Regions from separate parts of the Paenarthrobacter sp. TE4293 genome, predicted to be linked through region 3. Evidence: riboswitches for the same ligand, from Rfam matches in the RefSeq annotation. Region 3 holds a riboswitch; each other region holds the start of a gene.

Region 1 (2,259 bases), on a different contig from region 3:
AGGGTGGCGCTCCCAGCAGTCGCAGTGCTTTCCGCGGCCTTCTTGGTTTCTACCTTCGCGGGAGCCTTCTTCTCTACAGGAGCCGGCGCCTCCACCGTGGTGACAACGGGGCGTTCGTAGGAGATGGCAACCGTGGAGTCCGCCGCGATGGTGGCCTGCACTACCGACTGGACGTCAAGGGCTGACGTCGAGGTGGACTCGCGGTCCACCTTGGTGTCTGCTGCGTTGGCAGCAACGCTGCCGGTCAGGACCAGGCCTGAAGCTGCGGCGATAACTGCTGCCTGGCGGCCCACGCCGCCGGCGTTCTCACTGACTGCCTTGGCAATGACGGCAAGCGAGCTGGTCTTGGGGGCCTCAGCGCGATGCCGTGCAACCTTGTGTGCACTGCTCATGGTTTTCTCTTTTCGTATCCGCGTGCAGTTGGGGTACACGCGGCTCATCGGCGCGCCAGCACTTGGGGGCGTGCAGGCGAACCTCGAACCTGATGGTTTCTAGCGGAGGGTGAAGAAAGATGAGGTGCCCGTGGAGGCAGCCGAGTGCAGGAGCGTGCCCTGACCCGGGTTCAATGCGCTGATCATCATGCCGTTGCCAACGTAGATGCCTACGTGCGCTCCGCCATTCTGCATGACCAAGTCACCGGGGGCAGGAGTGCTGGTGGGCTTCATGGCCGTCCAGGCGTTGACGCGGGGAATGCTGATGCCAGCCTGGGCGTAGACCCACTGGGTGAAGCCGGAGCAGTCCCAGCCGTTGGGCGTGGTGCCGCCCCAGACGTACGGGTGGCCGATGCCGGTGTAGGCAATCGCTGCGAGGCCCGAAGCGGCAGCGCTGGAGGCAGCGTCCTTGGCTTCGGAAGACTTCGCGGTCACTGCGCCTGCGGCGTCCTGGGTGCCGTTTGCCGCCGCACGCTGGGTGGTCTGCGATGCGCGCTGGACAACCTTGGGGGCCTCCTTCGTGGCCACTACGGGGCTTTCGAAGGAAACGGTGGCAGTGGGCTCTGCGGTAACAACCGCGGTGGCAACCATTTGCTGGGTGCTGGAGGCTTCCGACTTGGAAACGTCGGTGTCAGCTGCCTGGGCCGGCAGGCCGACGCTGAGGACGAGGCCTGAGGCTGCTGCCAGGACGGCGGCCTGACGGCCAACGGTACCGGCGTTTGATGAAACAGCCTTGGAAAGCGTGTTCAAAGGGTTCGTACGAACCGTTTCGGCGCGGTGGCGCGCAGGGGTAGTGCGTGATGACACGTAGGTAGCCTCTCCCAATGCCTGCGAGGTGAGCTGTCGGATTCGGATGGGAGTCATCCGGCCGCGCTGCTTCAAGGAAGCTTTGCGACTTAACCCCAAGGCCTTCTCACGAAGACCAGAAGTGGTTCCCCCGCCCCTGCCAGACGATTTATGCGAACGGACCTCGAGTGGTGGCAGAGCTAGGCAATCCACTCAAGTGCATCGGCCCCCTAAAAAGCCGATGCGCTTTGTACGGTACAACAGTTGGACGTGAATGTCACATTCAGGTCACGGGGCGTGTCACAAATACGAGAGACAGCCATCAGCTGGCGTTTAGAGCCAGCCCATGGGGTCTACGACTTCGCCGTTAACCTGCACCTCGAAGTGGAGGTGGCAGCCCGTGGAGGCGCCCGTGGTGCCGCTGAGCGCTACGGTATCGCCGCGGGTGACCGTCTGGCCGACCTTGACGGTGAAGGACGAGAGGTGGTTGTACGTGGTCTCCAGGCCGTTGCCATGGTCAATGACCACGCGGTTGCCTCCGCCATACTCGTGCCATCCGGCAAAGGTCACCTTGCCGGATGCTGCGGCGTGCACAGCGGTACCGCACTGGGCTACGAAGTCCTGCCCGCGGTGGAAGTCACCGGAGCCACCCGTGAGGGGGCTGACGCGGTAGCCAAAGGGGGAAGCCGTGGTCAGCGTGTCGAGGGGGCTGGCCATGGTGCCTGCCGACGAAGCGCGCTGGATGCTGCCGGCCGACTGGGCGCTGAGCAGCTGCTTCAGCTTGCCATCGGGGTCGGCCGCGGTGGCGACGGCGGCACGGCTGAAGTCAATCTTGGCCGATGCAGCAGCGGAAACCTCGGGCTGGCTGCCACCTGCGACAGCCAGGGCGGACTCAGTCTGGCCCGATTCCGAGGTGGCCATGACAGGGCTCGTGGCCGGCAGGCCGACAGTCAGGGCAAGCCCGGTGGCGGCAAGCGCAACTCCGGCCTTCTGCCCGACACCACTGGCGGCGGCAAAGTCAGCTACCTGGCGCAACGGGCTC
Region 2 (2,259 bases), on a different contig from region 3:
TTGGGCGCCGGGCATTCTGGAACCCGCCACCCCTTCGCCCTGGCTGGCCCACTCGCCCCACGGGTGCTCGCTGAGGTCAACCTGGTAGGGCTCGAGCTCGGCCACCAGGGCTTCCCTCCGGGCCATGGGGAAGGAAGCAACAACCCCTACGTGCTGGAGTTTTCCGGCGTCGTTATAAAGACCCAACAGCATGGACCCCACAACTGTCGCGGTCTTGTGCCAGCGGAAGCCAGCCACCACGCAGTCTGCGGTGCGCTCGTGCTTGGTCTTGAACATCAGCCGCTTGTTGGGTTGATAGGTTCCGTCCAACGGTTTGGACAGCACACCGTCCAGGCCCGCACCCTCCAACTGCACGAACCATTCCTGGGCGCGCTCAAGGTCAGTCACCGCCGGGGTTACGTAGACGGGGGGCTCAGCCTTGGCGAGCGCACGTTCCAGGAGGGCGCGGCGCTCGGAGAACGGGCGGCCCATCAGGTCCTCGTCACCAAGGGCAAGGATGTCGAACGCGATCATGGACGCCGGGGTCTTCTCCGCGAGCATCTTGACCCGGCTGTCCGCCGGGTGGATCCGCTGCTGCAGCACCTCAAACTCCAGGCGGTTACCCTCGATCAGGACAATCTCGCCGTCGATCACGCATTTTTCCGGGAGGTTCTTCCGCAGGGCTTCCACCAACTCGGGAAAGTAGCGGGTCATGGGCTTCTCGTTGCGGCTGCCCAGGATGACCTCGTCCCCGTCCTTGAAGACGATGGTCCTGAAGCCGTCCCACTTGGGCTCATAGTGCCCAACATCGGGGATGGCCGGGACGGATTTGGCGAGCATGGGCGAGACGGGCGGCATCACAGGCAGGTCCATAGTCAATGTCTACCTGCCGGTGCACGCCGAAGCTAGTCTTAGGCGAGGGATATCTTGGCCGTGTTGGCCGCAGTACTCGGAGCTCCAGGCGCCAGAGCCGGCCCCGAAGCCTAAGCGATGAGACTCCCTCAAGCGGGGAGGCCGACCGCCCGTTACATTAATGTGACTTTACTTTCCGGCTCATGTACCGTCGTAGGGCGACCCGTATCTCCGCTGGGCCGCTACCGGATTGACGCCGAGCTCTGCCGCAATCCTGTATCCGCCAGACCCGCGGCAGAGGCGGGGGACCCAAAAGTTCCCGGGCTTGTTTCCAAGTCCTTGGGGTGAAGCCGCCACGGCGGCCGGACGGCCTCGTCCGAACCCGACAGCTAACCTCGAAGGCGTTGAGAGGCAACCACCATGTCCCCAACCATGGATCAGCCGCGCCGCACCCAGACTGAACGCGAGCGCACCAAGCCAACCGGACGCCGTCGGGCCCAACCCAGCGGATCCCCCATTGCCGCCCCGGCAGACCCTGCCCGCGCGCCTGAAACAAGCACGACGCCGGCCCCGGCCACTGCGGCCATCCCCACTGTTGCGGCACCCACCACGCGGGCGGCCGTTCGCGCGGCCGAGCGGGAGCGTGCGGCACGAGCCGTGATCGAGCCCGCCACGGTCGACGCAGAAGCACATGACCCGGCAACCGATGAGCCGGCAACCGCCGCCATTCCGAGGGTAGAGGCTGCGCAGGCTGCAGCTCCTGCGTCCACCACACCCGGTCCGCCGACCGCCGCCATTCCGATCGTGCCCCCGGCGGCTCAGGCGCCTGTCTCCCCCGAACCGGCCACCGCCGCCATTCCGGTGGTGGCCGAGCCTGCCCGCGCTGAGTCCCCCCGAGGCAAGTCCGCGGCGCAGGTTGCCGCAGCCGCAACGGCATCCGCATCATTGGCCAGTCGCAAGGACGCCCGGACCCGGACCGTCCCACCGACCACCGCCAAGTCAGGCTTTGGAGGATCGTCGTTCGCCCGGGAACCCCACACCGTCCTGCGGAAGGCTGCGTCCGTCAAGCACATGAGCCAACGCATGGCAGTGGTGGCAGGCGCGCTCGGCCTCGTCCTGACGGCCGGAACCCTGGGGCAGGCCCTCGAGTTGCCGTTCTTCGGCCAGGAAACCCCCGCGCATGAGGCCAGCGGAAGCAACGCCGGGCGGAACTCAGGCGCCGCATCACCCGCGCCGTCCGCCTCCTACTCGACAGCCTCGTCGCCGTCCGCGTCCTCCGCTGCGACGTCGGAAGCCGGCCAACCGGCCACGGTTCCGGAAGCACCCGCAGCAGTATCGCCGTCGTCGGTCCCCACCCCTAGGATTTCGTTGGCAGACCCCGTGTGGGTCCCATCCGCGGTGCCGGCAACCATCGCTGCGGCGCCGGGG
Region 3 (2,259 bases):
TCCGGGCCCCTGGAATCCACCCGCCGCCAGTGGGCCGTCCACACCGCCAACGGCGTTCTCCTTGCCGACCACATTGTGGTCACGCGCTGCGCTCAGAGCCAGTTGCGCCGAATGCTCGCGGAACTCGGTATCGCGATAGGCCAGAACCTGGTGGCCGCAATGAGGGCCGTCGGGATGCACCTTGTAGGAGTAGGTGAGCTCATTACGCCCACACCTAAAGAAGTGCTGCGGCAGGCAAAGGCCGTGGGCCAAGCGATCTCGTCCAAGGTTGCGCTGCCCGCAGGGCCGGACATCGCCACCGCTTAGCAGAATTTAACGTCAAAGGCCGGCGCCTCCGAAGACAGTGTCTTCGGAGGCGCCGGCCTTTGAACTGTTGCGTGAGGCTTATGCGCCAGCGCGTACGTAGGTCAGGGGACCCGTTGCGGTCAACCAGCTGATCGGGTGGATGCCCGTCTGGTTGCCGTTGATGCCGCCGCTGATCGCCTGGCCGTTGCCGATGTAGATGGCTACGTGGCCGGACTGGACGATCATGTCACCGGGCTGGGGGTCGCTGACAACCTTGCCGTAGTTCATGAACTGCATGGGGCCGAGGTCGCCAACGGGGATGCCGGCGGAACCGAGGGCCCGCTCCACCATGGCGGTGCAGTCCTGCATGATGCCGATCTGGGCGTAGGCCGAGGCAACCATGGCAGCGTTGACGCCACCGACGGCCGGGGCAGCAGCAGCGGGGGCTGCAGGAGCGGCGGCCGGAGCGGCAGCAGCTGCCTTGGCAACCGGAGCCGTTGCAGCAGCAGTGGTGACAGCTGCCTTCTTGGCTACGGGGGCCGGAGCAACCGGTGCAGGCTTTTCGATGACCGGAGCTGCTACGGAAGCAACAGCAGGGCGCTCGAAGTTCACGGTAGCCGTAGCCAGAGCGGTAACAACCTGGGTGGGAGCCTCGGAGGCGGTCTCGGCGACCGTGGCCGGGCTGGAGTCCCGCTGAACCGGAGCTTCGGCTGCGTGGGCAGCGATGGAGCCGGTCAGGACGAGTCCCGAGGCTGCTGCGATAACAGCTGCCTGGCGGCCAGCGCCGGAAGCGTTGCTGGCGACTGCCTTGGAGATGGAGATGAACGGATTAGGACGTACGCTGTCCGCCTTACGACGGCCGCGAAGAATGCGTGAAGACATGAAAGAGCCTCTCCCGATGCCTGCGAGGTTAGCTGTCGGATTCGGATGGGAGTCACCCGGTCACTATCTCCCGCTGTTCAGCGGAAGCTTCGTGACTTCACCCCAAGGCACGCTCGAAAGCGACCTAAAATGGGTTCCCCGTCTCTGCCGTAAGGTTTGTCTGCGAACGGATTCCGGACTGCGGCAGAGCTAGGCAATCAGGCCGGAAGTGCCCGCTACGTGGAACAGGCACAGGTACAACCGTACGCGATGATCTCGCGGAAGTCACATTTAAGTAACGAGAAGCAGGCTTTTGGCGTGTCGCGGTAACCGTTTCGAGATCTTCGCAGCTACGTAGAAAACCGCGTTATTCCGCGGAAGTATCGCCATCTGAGTCGTTGGAAGCAAGCTTCTTGCGGGCTGTCACGGCCAGGAAAATAACGAGACCGACAGCAACAACAGCCAGTCCCACGATGCTCCACGGGAAGGGCTGGGAGGCGTCCGCCGCAGGCTCGCTGACAGCGGTTCCCGGCGCTGCGGTCCCCGCCGTCGGCACGGCTGCTGTCGGTACTGCTCCTGACGACGCAGAACCCGACGGTGAGGCGACTGCTGTGCTGCCCGTCGCCGTCGTGCTTCCTGCGGCCGCCGTAAAGGTAAAGGTGCCTTCGATGGGGTGCGAATCGCTGCTGACCACGCGCCAAACCACCGTGTACTCGCCGGCCGGGGCGCCTTCGCGCAACTTCTGGACGGCCTGGTTGTCGATGATTTCCACGGGACCATCGGCCCAGTTTTCGCCGCCCGCCGTGACGGTTACGCCGGATCCGATGGCGAGCGGCCGGTTGTTGAACGTAATGGATACCGACGCCGGCACTTCAGGGACGCTGGCGCCGTTGGCCGGCGTCGTGGACTCGGCGACGTCGTGGGCGGACGCCGGAGCCGCAGAAAACAGCAAGGCGGCCGCGAAGGCAAGAGCAGCGACGACGGCGGCCAGAAGTGGGCGGATGGTACGCATGGGGCGGTTTCTCCTAGTGTTGGCTTCCTTACAGACTAGGCGAATGGTCCGGAACGCCCGTACCGGACCGCATAGGATTTGAGAGCACACTCCCCTCGATC

Evidence for each region. Region 3 has a riboswitch for cyclic di-AMP ahead of QF015_RS15275 (NlpC/P60 family protein). Riboswitches for the same ligand answer to the same signal wherever they lie in the genome.
Region 1: linked by a shared signal. The riboswitch ahead of QF015_RS05630 (C40 family peptidase) and the one ahead of QF015_RS15275 (NlpC/P60 family protein) in region 3 are both predicted to bind cyclic di-AMP.
Region 2: linked by a shared signal. The riboswitch ahead of QF015_RS16805 (hypothetical protein) and the one ahead of QF015_RS15275 (NlpC/P60 family protein) in region 3 are both predicted to bind cyclic di-AMP.

Annotation. Positions count from the first base shown of each region.
Region 1 covers NZ_JBNJRY010000002.1:493,067-495,325, forward strand. Annotated here, with positions in the region: gene QF015_RS05625 (NlpC/P60 family protein) at 1-392, opposite strand, end outside; gene QF015_RS05630 (C40 family peptidase) at 492-1,238, opposite strand; cyclic di-AMP (ydaO/yuaA leader) riboswitch at 1,243-1,403, opposite strand; gene QF015_RS05635 (M23 family metallopeptidase) at 1,551-2,259, opposite strand, start outside.
Region 2 covers NZ_JBNJRY010000008.1:129,273-131,531, reverse strand. Annotated here, with positions in the region: gene QF015_RS16810 (ATP-dependent DNA ligase) at 1-852, opposite strand, end outside; cyclic di-AMP (ydaO/yuaA leader) riboswitch at 1,103-1,249, shown strand; gene QF015_RS16805 (hypothetical protein) at 1,252-2,259, shown strand, end outside.
Region 3 covers NZ_JBNJRY010000007.1:126,419-128,677, reverse strand. Annotated here, with positions in the region: gene QF015_RS15280 (NAD(P)-binding protein) at 1-306, shown strand, start outside; gene QF015_RS15275 (NlpC/P60 family protein) at 385-1,167, opposite strand; cyclic di-AMP (ydaO/yuaA leader) riboswitch at 1,171-1,339, opposite strand; gene QF015_RS15270 (copper resistance CopC family protein) at 1,514-2,158, opposite strand.